Regions from separate parts of the Sulfobacillus thermosulfidooxidans genome, predicted to be linked through region 1. Evidence: riboswitches for the same ligand, from Rfam matches in the RefSeq annotation. Region 1 holds a riboswitch; the other holds the start of a gene.
The links. Region 1 has a riboswitch for thiamine pyrophosphate ahead of thiC (phosphomethylpyrimidine synthase ThiC). Riboswitches for the same ligand answer to the same signal wherever they lie in the genome.

Region 1 (6,172 bases):
AAGCGGCCAAATATATCGCTAGTTATTCTAAAACGACAAATAGTCAAGGACAAGCCACTCTCACATTAACAGCCCAACCGACGAAAAGCATGGAAATGGTTGGGGTAAAAATTGGAAACTTTAGTACTTTTAACCCCACCGCTATGAAAGGCGCGGGCTTATTAGATGCATGGTGGACGACATCCGGAACCTCTCCGACAGCCCCTGTCGGCGATTATGTGGAGGTCACACCGTTTGCTAAGGCAGTAAAACCCGGTCAGAAAGAGACCTTGATGATAACGGCTATGAGTCCAAAAGGGCCCATTTCCGGGGCTAAGGTGGATATTATTCCTAAAACGCCATCAGCATCTTCATCAATGGGTGGAAATTCGGGAATGGGTGGTGGCATGAGTTCTTCTGGAGGCACCACCATGACGACGAATTCACAAGGACAAGTGAGCTACACTGTGACGGCACCTTCGACATCAATGGCGAGTTTGCCGGTTCGCATTGTGGTGTCGGACAACATGGAACGGGTCGCCGGAGGAATGAATGCTGACGTGGTTGCGCAATAATGAATCTTATGGCAACGCTTTGAGACAACGGCCTTCTCGAAGCGTTGTCATTTTTTAGAGCTTAGTGACAGAACAAACTTAATGAGGTAATCGCTAGCACTGCAGACGTGGCGAAGGGAATCAGGGCAGCGGAAAAGAGAGTCCGGGCTTCAGGCGACAAGGGCACACTCTCGGAATTGATTAAGGCATTAATGCGGGCCTGCCAGACACTATTCCACGCGGTTTCTCCGGAAAATTGGGAATGGGGTTGTTCGCGTAATGCATGGATCGTTGTGACCATCGCTTGCATTAAATAATCAGCTGTGTGTTGCCAGCTAATGGCAAATTGGTCGGCACGAATTTCACGGGTGGTCAGATAAAACCGATAGAGTGACTCAAGTGGTAGCCAGGGAAACGCTCGTAAAATCACCAAGAAAATTTGTTGTAAGGCATAATCATGAGCGCGCACGTGATGCACTTCATGGGCTAAAATCGCCGTTAACGCAGGAACATCTAGAATTTGCTTAAGGCGTCTCGAAACCACAATGGTAGGATGAATAACGCCGTAGGTAAATGCGTCCGGACTATCCCATAATCCGATTTGGAAAGCAATTTTTTGGTCACCGCAAATTTCTGGAAGATCTTGTAAGGGGAATGGTACAAGTTGCGGTGCCATCCGTTGAATGGTCTGACGACTGTTTTTGACGACAGAAAAGGTGGCATATCCCAGGCGAAGAAAATAAGCGAGAGACAATAGAATAAACACGGCCAAAAGAAAGGTTAGCCCGCTAGAGGACGTGTCCGGTCTTTGCATCACACTCCACATCATGTGGCGGTAAGTGACGAGGGCGGCAAGGATGAGAAGAAAGCCCGGTAAAAGGGATAGTCCCAAAAGAGCAACTGCCCAGGCATATGCGGATTGTGCTACTTTACTGGTGAGATTTTTCTTGGGTTCTTGCACGGACAATAGCCTCCAATTTAGCCAGAGCCTCAGGATCGAGCTCATCAATGGCATCAACAAAGTGCACTAATCCGGACTCGCCAAATTCGGAAATCAAGGTTTCCACGGATTCCATCGCCCGGGCTTTGAGCACGCTTTCGGCTGGCGCAATTTTGTACACATAATGACGAACGCTGCCACCACGAACCAAGATTTTTTGGGAAACCAAGCGGTTCATGACTGTTGCAACCGTGTTAATGGACACCGGGCGCTTTTGTGATATGGCCTGGTGCACACTTTTCACCGTCGACTCTCCTTGATTCCTAATAATTTGAAGAATTTGATTGCGCAAATGATTTTTTGGAGCCAATGGCATACAACCCTCACAATATCAGTAAAGTTCCTCCAAGTCTCATATTATTGTAACATTTCATGGGAGGTAATTTATGAGGTCTGTTCACAATGTTACGCGCTTAGCTATGGGTTCAGGTTTGGCTATTTATGGAGTCATTATGAGCCTGGCATGGCATTACTACCCAAGAATTGGACAGCCGGGCATTATTCTCAATCACGGTATCGCCTTTGGGCTGTTTTCGCACTTTCCTCAATTTGGCGTGATTATGGCGACCGCAGCTGTTATTGGACTGCTTGTCATAATGCTGTGGCGCATGCCATCTGTGCGCTTGCCAGTAGCCTGGATCCTGGCTGGGGCCATAGGGAACTGGACCGACCGGCTATTGTGGGGCGGTGTTGTTGATTATTGGCAGCTTAGGCCCTATCCTTATATTTTTAACTTGGCCGATTTGGTAATTCGATTCGGCTTTATCTGGTTAGTCATTCAAGCTTATAGACAATTTCGGAAAGAAGACTCACTTTGGGCATCACGTTCTAAAGTATGATAACGCACAATATATTGATCACATAATTGGCTGTAATGAAGACGTAGCGTCGTGTTGTCTGTATTGAGCATCCGCCAACGCCAAAATTCCAAAACCAAGCGCGTATATCGAACGCGAATCTTCCTCATCCATTGTTTAAACATGCTTACCCTCTTTTACTTTTACTGATGAGATCATAAATATTGCCTGTTTAAACTTCTCGCAAAACGGTTTTTATTCATCATAAAACTGTGATTTATTATTGGCCGTAATTGCCAAAAAGTCCATAAATCTGCCGAGAAATTTGCCAAATTTGCCAAAGAATCGATCGCGTAATGTTCTATTGTTCGGCAAATTAGCTGTATCTCATGTTCGACAACGCTTGATCTTTGCCGAAATATGATAAATATGAGAAAAAATTTGCCGGAAATTATTTCGAGAAATGTCGACGGGTTTGTCCGTAATTGTCTATGAGACAAATCTGAGACACTAGAACATGCAGATTATGATATTATCGCATCAGCTGGCCGGCTAAAATTTTTCTCCTGAATTGCTTCAATAATCTTGCGCAATTTTGCAAAATTCCTCTTGCCATATCATTCAAGGACCTTCATAGTAATACATAACGGGAGCTCGGCTAACCGGGCTGAGAGGGTGGATTGGCCACCGACCGTCAACCTGATCTGGGTAATGCCAGCGGAGGGAACAGATTTTTGATCCTTTTAGCCCATCCATTCATAAACTTTCCCTACTGCCTGGCATATGTGACCGGTAACCCGCGACTGGCGGCGTGTGAAAAAAAGGGGGAGCTTTATGGCAACAACACCGAATGCGTATCATGTCTTTCCGGAAAGTCAAAAAGTTTATTTGACAGGTTCGAGACCCGATATTCGTGTGCCGATGCGCCAAATTCGCCTCACGAATAGTCAAACATTTCGTGTCTACGACACCTCAGGTCCCTATACCGATGCCAGTTATGAAGCCGATGTGCGGCAAGGTTTACCACCAATTCGGAGCGCCTGGATTCTTGAACGACAAGATGTGGAAGAATATGAAGGCCGCAAGGTCCAGCCTATCGATGACGGGCTTAAAACGCCGGAAGATATTCGAGCGCAAGAGACGGCACCGGGTCTTCACCGCAAACCCTTACGTGCGCGTGCAGGCAAAAATGTCACGCAAATGCATTATGCGCGTCAAGGCATTATTACTCCCGAGATGGAATTTATTGCTTTGCGTGAGGGATTCGACCCAGAATTTGTCCGCGAAGAAGTTGCTCGGGGACGCGCCGTAATTCCGGCCAATATTAACCATCCTGAGTTAGAGCCGATGATTATTGGCCGTCATTTCCACACCAAGATTAATGCCAATATCGGAAATTCGGCTGTAGCATCCTCTATCGAAGAAGAAGTGGACAAAATGCGGTGGGCCACCTTGTGGGGCGCGGATACGGTGATGGATTTGTCTACCGGAAAAAATATCCATACCACCCGGCAATGGATTTTGCGAAATTCGCCCGTGCCCATTGGCACTGTGCCGATTTATCAGGCTTTGGAAAAAGTTAAAGGCAAAGCGGAAGACTTGAGTTGGGAAGTTTACCGCGATACGTTAATTGAACAAGCCGAACAAGGTGTCGATTACTTTACGATTCATGCCGGGGTCAGGCTTGCTTATATTCCTCTCACGGCCAACCGGGTAACCGGGATTGTGTCGCGTGGCGGTTCGATTATGGCGGCATGGTGTTTGTACCACCATAAGGAAAACTTTTTATACACGCATTTCGAAGAGATTTGCGAGATTATGAAACAATACGATATTACTTTTTCCCTGGGGGATGGTCTGCGTCCAGGATCCTTGGCGGACGCCAATGACCGCGCACAATTTGCGGAATTAGAAACACTGGGAGAGCTGACGGAAATTGCATGGAAGCACGATGTCCAAGTGATGATTGAAGGACCGGGGCATGTTCCGATGCACCTCATTAAGGAAAACGTGGAAAAGGAAATGGAGATTTGTCATGAAGCGCCATTTTACACTTTAGGGCCCTTGACCACGGATATTGCCCCAGGCTATGACCACATTACCTCGGCTATTGGAGCGGCAATGATTGGATGGTTTGGCACGGCCATGCTCTGCTATGTCACCCCGAAAGAACATCTAGGTTTACCCGATAAAGAGGATGTCAAACAGGGAGTGATCGCTTACAAAATTGCGGCCCATGCGGCGGATGTGGCCAAAGGCCATCCCCGTGCCCGGGAATGGGACGACACATTGTCGATGGCGCGATTTGAATTCCGGTGGCGGGATCAATTTAATTTGTCCTTAGATCCCGAGACGGCGGTGGCTTTTCATGATGAAACCTTACCCGCCGAACCGGCGAAAGCCGCACATTTTTGTTCCATGTGCGGACCCAAATTCTGTTCCATGCGTATCACCCAAGATATCAGATCATGGGCTCAGGCTCACGATGTGAATGAAGAAGAAGCTATTGCCGTGGGGCTTCAAGCAAAAGCCGAAGAATTTAAACAACAAGGCGGCAATCTCTATCCCCCGGTGAAATAAGAGTTTCAGAGGGTAATGCTCCCGCGTCACGAAAAGATCCGTGGTATTGAGTCATATCACGGATCTTTTTTGTTTTTCTAGGTCGTGTATTGGTCAGACATTTCTTGTAAGGGATACCATCTCATGGGCTTTATGATTTCGCATCCACAGTCCAGAGGTTATAGGAAATGAGATTATACCCCAACGATTTGATAGCCTTGTTCAACAAGACGAATGAGTGCTTCGCCGGCTGGTTCCATCGTGATGCCTTTGGCCCCGACACGCTCGGTCACGCCATATTGATCCGCGTTGAAAGGACAGGCGGCCATAGGAACACTCCCATCGGTTAAGGCCTTAAGAGCCTGTTCAATTTGCTCGTCAGCTTGTCCCGCGAGTTGAACACCAGGACCAAAGAAGTAGACTTGAATATCTTGCCCGCGATTGGCTTTGAGACGACCGGCGAGGACGATGTTGGCCAGCGCCTTGTCACGTAAATCAGGACCAGCGGTGATCCAAAATGCAATTTTTGCCATGGTAAGCCTCCTCTGATTTTTGTTGTAATTGTCAGGCACGATTTGACGAAAATTCAAAGCGCTAAATCATTGGGATGATGAAATTTTCATCATAGCGCTTGCTATTACTATACAATAACAAGTAAAACAAAACAAGGGCAGAACCGCGTCTTAGAAAGACTTCATCCTGTCCTGGGTTTGGGAGTCTATGATGGCGAGGACGAGGAAGCGTTGTCATCAAGGGGCAGATATTGTTCTCCGAATGTTTTCAGGGCGTCTAAGATGGGCATTAAAGCCAAACCTTTGGGTGTTAAAGCATATTCCACCCGGGGTGGCTTTTCGGCATAGCGGGTGCGACTGATAGCCCCTTCACGGGTTAGCATTTTTAAACGCTGGCTAAGAATTCTCGGATTAATTCCTGCTTGTTGCAATTCTGTGAAGCGCTTTTCTCCCGTGGCCAAATCTCGTAAAATCATAATGATATAGACATCTGCAAATAGCATGGCTGTCCTTTGGATAGGACAGGCAACCTCACGCCACGATTCCATCGCCCTCACCTCAATAATCGACAAGGATATTCTTATGCTCACTATACACCATTTCCTTTTTGATTGATGATCAGCCGTTGGCAGAACGGTAACGTCCTGTTATTTTCATTTTTTTGTCGTTTATAAAGGATCTTGGTGAAATTCGGCAGGAATTTTGTTAATAAATGGAGAATAATTATCCAAAGAGCAAGTTTGTTCATCAAAATCCGCGGTTTTTTAGAAA
Region 2 (6,172 bases), on a different contig from region 1:
TCTCAATTGGAGTGAGGAAGGCATGATGCGTGTTGCATTGGTAGGCGGGGGATTAACGGGACTTTCTACGGCATATTATCTAGAGCGGTACTATCCGGAAGTGAGCATCGATTTATTTGAAGCTGACGATCAATTAGGGGGATGGGTGCGCACCGATACCGACTACGGTATTGTGTTGGAAAAAGGGCCGGATTCCTTTCTAGCCACAAAGCCAGATCTTGTAGAATTGTGTGAAAGCGTAGGATTAGGACCGCATTTAATTGGAACAAATCCACGCGTTCGCGGTGCCTATGTATTTTGGCGGGATCGATATTATCCGATTCCCGACGGGATTCAAACGGGCGTGCCGACGAAAGCCAAACCGGTGTTAACCAGTCCTTTGCTTTCGTTAACGGGGAAAATGGCGTTAGCCAAAGATTTTATTATGAGCAAAGGACCAACGACAGATCAATCTCTTGGCCATTTCCTTCGGCGGCGTTTTGGCAATCAAATTGTGGATCGGCTCGCGGCGCCCATGTTGTCGGGAATTTTTGCAGGAGATATTGACCAGATGAGCTTAAAGGCCACTTTTCCGCATTTGTTAGCGGCTGAACAGCAAGCTCGCTCCGTCTACTTGGGGTCGAAACGGCGTATTCCACCCCCTCCCAACGAATTTGTGCAACGCTATCATAGTGCCTTTTTGACGGTTGACCGGGGTTTAGAGCAAATTATTCACAGCCTGGCCTCAGCGCTTTCACGCACGCATGTCCTATTGTCGGAACCCGTTCAGCACATTGAACCGGCCACTCATCAAAAATGGTCTGTTATCTCCGCAAAACATCAGGATGAATATGATGCGGTCATTATGACAATTCCCGCTTATGCCACTGCTAAAGTCCTGCCCTTTTTACCTCACGAAGCTCAAAGTATTTTGCAAAATATTCCGTATGCGAATCTGGCTGTGATTGGCGCGGCTTATGATCCGGAGGATATCCCGGTGAAAACGGATAAGACGGGGTTCTTGGTGCCCAAACAATCCGGGTTGCGCATGACGGCTGTAACGTGGGTGTCTTCTAAGTGGCATTACCCGCACGTCGCCCCATTATTTGTATTGCGGGCATTTTATGGGAGGTCCACCGAAAATATTTTGGAATACGATGATGACACGTTAACGCAATTGTTTTATCGGGAAATGGAACGAACTATGCACATTCAACATCCTGCTCAATACTTGCGCGTATTTCGTATTCCCAAAGGCATGCCGCAATATATTGTGGGGCATCTAGAGCGAATTGCCGAACTCCATCAATATCTTGCGCGATTTCCAGGACTCTTTGTGTTGGGAGCATTCGAAGGGGGAGTGGGAATGCCGGATAGGGTCAAACAAGCCAAAGACATTGCGCAAACTTTTGGTCAACAAATGGGATTGTCCACCGCGCACTATGAGACATCGTCATAATCTTTTGATATCCGGTGCTGATGAGAGTCTGGAGCCAACAATTTTTTCAAGAGTCTTGACATTTTGCTGTGATTCAGGTCATCATGAATGAAAGTCATCCTTGCTTTTACCACCACCGTTAAGGGCTGTCGTTGGAAAAGATGGAATGGCTGAAATCAAAAATATCATCACATGATCGCTAGGGGTGTCCTTGTAGGACTGAGAACGGCACAAGCCGTACCCTTCGAACCTGATATGGTTAGCACCATCGTAGGGAAGCGAGTGTTGTCCGCTCGCATGCGGATTTTTTTATTTGGGGCGGGTATGAGATGGTAATTGGCGTGATCGATGTACCGCGGTTTCCTCATAGTGCATGGTCCATTTTGCCCAGTTTGCAAGGCATTCTTGATGGTCTCATCGTGCGCGATAAAGAAGGGCTCGCTCCTTCCGTTAAGAGCACAGCCTTAAAAATCCGTGAGATTGCTCCGGCTCTTCCGCTATGGATTAATTCCTACGTCTCGGTGGCGCTTTCTTTACCAGCCGATGGGTTGGCACTGCCTGCAAATTCTGCCCCCGCTGCATCACTGCGCTCCATTTGGCATAAGCCCATCATGGCATCTGTACACACCCTCGACGAGTTAGCTTATCACCAAGGAGCGGACTATTATCTGTGGGGTCACGCCTTTGTCTCCACATCCAAACCGGGTTTGGCTCCCAGGTCCTGGTCGGACCTGCGCCAAATTGTCCTCCAAGCCAGTGCCCCTGTTCTCGTTATTGGAGGCATTACGCAAGACAATGTCCAAGCATTCCGAGGAATGGGGATTTACGGGGTCTGCTTGTCTGACGGCTTGTGGCATGAGGACAATCCCATTGCCGCGTGTGAAAAGATAAAAAGCCATTTACACTCTTCGTACCCGAATTCACCAGGAGGTACACCATGCGACTGATTATCAATGGAGAACCGCGTGACTTGCAAAATGTTCGGACCGTTAAAGAGATGTTAGATGTTTTAGGAGTGGATCATCAAACAGTCGCCGTAATGGTCAATGGCGAAATTATTGGCCGTACGGATTTCGATCATGGTCAAGTGCAAGAGAACGATACCGTGGAAATTGTACGATTTGTCGGAGGGGGTTAAGACATGGCGAATGTGTTGCAAATTGGGGAATATACTTTTGGATCACGCTTGATTGTCGGAACGGGTAAATATCAAACTTTTGACCTGATGCGGGAGGCTATCATCGCGTCTGGAACAGAACTCGTCACCGTCGCGCTGCGCCGGGTGAATTTAGACAATCCGAACGAGCCGTCATTACTCGATTTTATTCCTAAGAACGTGCGGATTTTACCGAATACGGCTGGCTGTTACACGGCTAAAGAGGCCATTGCCGTAGCGCATTTGGCTAAAGCTGCGGGCATTGGCACGCTGGTTAAACTGGAGATTATCGGCGATCAAGATTTATTATGGCCTGATCCCATTGAAACCTTGGAAGCGACCAAAGTGTTAGTGCAAGAGGGTTTTACCGTGATGGTGTACACCACACCGGATCCGGTTTTGGCCAAATATCTCGATAAAGCGGGAGCACATGCCATCATGCCCTTGGGTTCGCCGATTGGATCAGGTCAAGGGGTCTTGGATGTCGAGGCCGTCCGCCGCTTCAAACAGCGGGTATCTGTGCCTGTCATTGTCGATGCTGGCATTGGAAGTCCTCAAGACGCCTGTCTTGCGATGGAAAATGGAGCCGACGCGGTACTGATTAATACCGCCATTGCCCAAGCAGGTGATCCGGTGATGATGGCTCAGGCGATGAAATGGGCGGTAGAGGCGGGACGTTTAGGCTTTGAAGCAGGGCGGATGCCCAAAAGACAAGATGCCGTCGCGTCCTCTCCCACAACGGGTATGATTGCTGCAGGTCAATGATGTTATGGTGATAACGGATAAAGAACGTGTGAGACGGCTTGTGTCGTTGCCAGATGCCAAGCCTTCCTGGGCCACACGGCTCAAGGAAAGCCGTGTGGCCATTGTCGGAATGGGAGGACTGGGCAATGCCTCCGCTTTATACCTGACAGCGCAAGGCGTGGGTCACCTAACGCTTTATGATCCCGACCGGGTCAATGCCCACAATCTGGGACGGCAAATCCTGTTTCGGCCAACGGATATCAACCGTTTCAAAGTCGAGGCTGCACGCGAACACCTGCAAGAACTCGCACCGCGAGCGTCGTTTCAGATCGAGCCGGTAGCGCTTAATGAGGACAACGCCGAAGAGTTGCTAAAAGGACATGACGTGATTATCGACGGCCTAGACAACTGGAACACGAGAACAGTGTTAAACCGTTTTAGCGTGCGCCATCATGTGCCGGTGGTGTTTGCCGGGGCCATTGGCTATGAAGCCCAAGTATATGTCGTCAATGGCGGTAAACCGTGTTTGCAGTGTCTTTTTGGAGATTCTCCCTATGCGGACCAAAATTGTGCGCTCACCGGGGTTTTAGGACCGGTAGTGGGCATGGCTGGTACAGTTCAAGCGCAAGAAGCATTAAAAATCTTGTTACATGCCGGAGATCTCTTGCAAGGCCGGATTTGGACCTATGATGCGTACCGGGCTCAGTCGCGTATTATCCAATTTACGGCCCGCCGGGATTGTGCCGTGTGTGGTGGGGAAGGGGAATGATAATGGAGGAGATGGATAACAGCCAAGATTTCATTGTTGTCGGAGCGGGTATTATCGGGGCGATGATTGCGTACCGTTTAGTGACGCATGGCTACTCCGTCATGCTGGTTGATCAGGGGCCACCTGGTGGCCAGGCCTCCCGAGCTGCGGCGGGCATATTATCGCCAACGGCTGAAGCCGGATCATCGGTGCCTTTTTTCGATTTGCTGCAGGCGAGTTTTCTTAGATATCCCGCCTTAATAGAAGAAATTGAAGAAGCCAGTCAGATGCATGTGGATCTGCATCAAACGGGCGTGATTCAAGCTGCATTAGATGATGCTGAAGCACAAAGACTGAATGAGTTATATCGCTGGCAAAAAAATAAAGTCGCGGTCGAATGGGTTACGTCCGCACAATTGAAAGATCTTGAACCGGACATGCAACATGCTGTGGGGGCTTTATATGCGCCTCACGAGATGCAGGTGCATGGTCCTAAACTGGTTCAGGCCCTGGTGCGAGCTGGGAATCATGCTGGCATGGCAAGCCACTTTGGCGTCATGGTCCAACGCTTTTTGACATCAAAGAGTGGGGATGTGTTGGGAATTGACACCACAAAGGGACAGTTTCGGGCGCAAAAAGCGGTGATTGTCGCCGCGGGTTCCTGGGCTCAATCCATTTTAGCGACATTGGATGAAGTGCGCGCATTACCCATTAAGCCCATCCGCGGCCAAATTCTTGCATTAACAAGCGATGAGGTTCCCATTCGCCATGTCGTCTTTGCGCATCACCGGTACGTGGTACCCAAACCCGATGGCCGGCTGATATTGGGTGCGACGGAAGATGATGCGGGATTTGATGACCGCGTCACAGCCGATGGGGTGGCCCAATTGGCTCAGTCGTTTCGTTATTTTGGTCCCCGCATTTCCCAGATGCATTGGCAAGCCATTTGGGCTGGACTTAGACCCATGGCGCCTGATGGTCTTCCCATTCTGGGGCCATGGCCTGGACGCCAAGGACTTTACGTGGCCGCGGGACATTACCGTAATGGGGTGCTATTATCAGCTATTACCGGGGATTTGGTCCTTCATTGGGCTCAAAATGGCACTTTACCTCCTGCAGCGTTTTTGCCAGAGCGGTTTTTTTCATGATGAAAAGCGTGTGCCTCAATAAATCAAGGCCCCCAGCATTTCTTGAATGCTGAGGGCCTTCATCTGCAGCGAAGACATCTCGATCTCTGCCTGGCGACATGCATAGCTTTACGCTGGTGACATATGACCTGAATCTTCAGCCAAGCTCCTACGCAGTTCCCGTTTTAAGATTTTGCCCGTTGGATTTTTCGGTAAGGCAGAGGTTATCACCACCTCTTTGGGAACTTTGTAGGGTGCGAGATGTTGCCGGCACCAGGCGATAATATCGGATGCATTCATTGTAATCCCCTCTTTTAAGACAACGATGGCCACGACTTTTTCGATCCAGTAAGGATCGGCTACGCCAATCACGGCCACTTCAAAAATCCCTGGCAACTGGTAAATGACTTCTTCGACTTCACGACTGGCGACGTTTTCTCCACCGGTTTTAATCATATCTTTCTTACGGTCGACCACAGTTAAATAGCCGTCTTCATCCATAATTCCTAAGTCACCGCTATGAAATCATCCGCCTTGAAAAGCCTCTTGGGTCTTCTCGGGATCGCGGTAGTACCCTGGCATAATATGGGGACTACGGTGGCATATTTCACCAATCTCTCCACAAGGTACCGGTTGATTATGTTCATCGAGGAGTACCGTTTCTACATTGAGGGCCGCTTGCCCACATGATCCAAGCTTTCTCAGTTGATCATGAGGTTTTAGTACGGTGGCTAACGGGGCGATTTCTGTCTGACCGTAAAAATTCCAGAATTGGGTGTGGGGCAATCGCCGACTGAGTTCCAATAGAATTTCTTTAGGCATAATCGCCGCGCCATAATGGCCTTTGGTCAAAGAGCTTAAATCATAATGATCAAAGAGGGGAGAGCGGAGTAGGCTAATCCAAACGGTAGGGGGAGCAAAGAACTCCGTAACGCGTTCTTCCGCAATGAGAGGGAGAATAATATCGGGACGGGGCATCG

Region 2: linked by a shared signal. The riboswitch ahead of AOA63_RS16170 (thiamine phosphate synthase) and the one ahead of thiC (phosphomethylpyrimidine synthase ThiC) in region 1 are both predicted to bind thiamine pyrophosphate.

Annotation. Positions count from the first base shown of each region.
Region 1 covers NZ_LGRO01000001.1:2,616,032-2,622,203, forward strand. The annotation lists gene AOA63_RS12755 (hypothetical protein) at 1-554, shown strand, start outside; gene AOA63_RS12760 (M56 family metallopeptidase) at 616-1,494, opposite strand; gene AOA63_RS12765 (BlaI/MecI/CopY family transcriptional regulator) at 1,463-1,777, opposite strand; gene AOA63_RS12770 (signal peptidase II) at 1,920-2,372, shown strand; TPP riboswitch at 2,967-3,074, shown strand; gene thiC (phosphomethylpyrimidine synthase ThiC) at 3,165-4,910, shown strand; gene AOA63_RS12780 (DsrE family protein) at 5,084-5,422, opposite strand; gene AOA63_RS12785 (winged helix-turn-helix transcriptional regulator) at 5,608-5,949, opposite strand.
Region 2 covers NZ_LGRO01000002.1:129,915-136,086, reverse strand. The annotation lists gene hemH (ferrochelatase) at 1-15, shown strand, start outside; gene hemG (protoporphyrinogen oxidase) at 23-1,438, shown strand; TPP riboswitch at 1,609-1,711, shown strand; gene AOA63_RS16170 (thiamine phosphate synthase) at 1,747-2,364, shown strand; gene thiS (sulfur carrier protein ThiS) at 2,355-2,555, shown strand; gene AOA63_RS16160 (thiazole synthase) at 2,559-3,338, shown strand; gene AOA63_RS16155 (HesA/MoeB/ThiF family protein) at 3,343-4,086, shown strand; gene thiO (glycine oxidase ThiO) at 4,098-5,213, shown strand; gene AOA63_RS20260 (AMP-binding enzyme) at 5,322-5,693, opposite strand; gene AOA63_RS16145 (AMP-binding protein) at 5,718-6,172, opposite strand, start outside.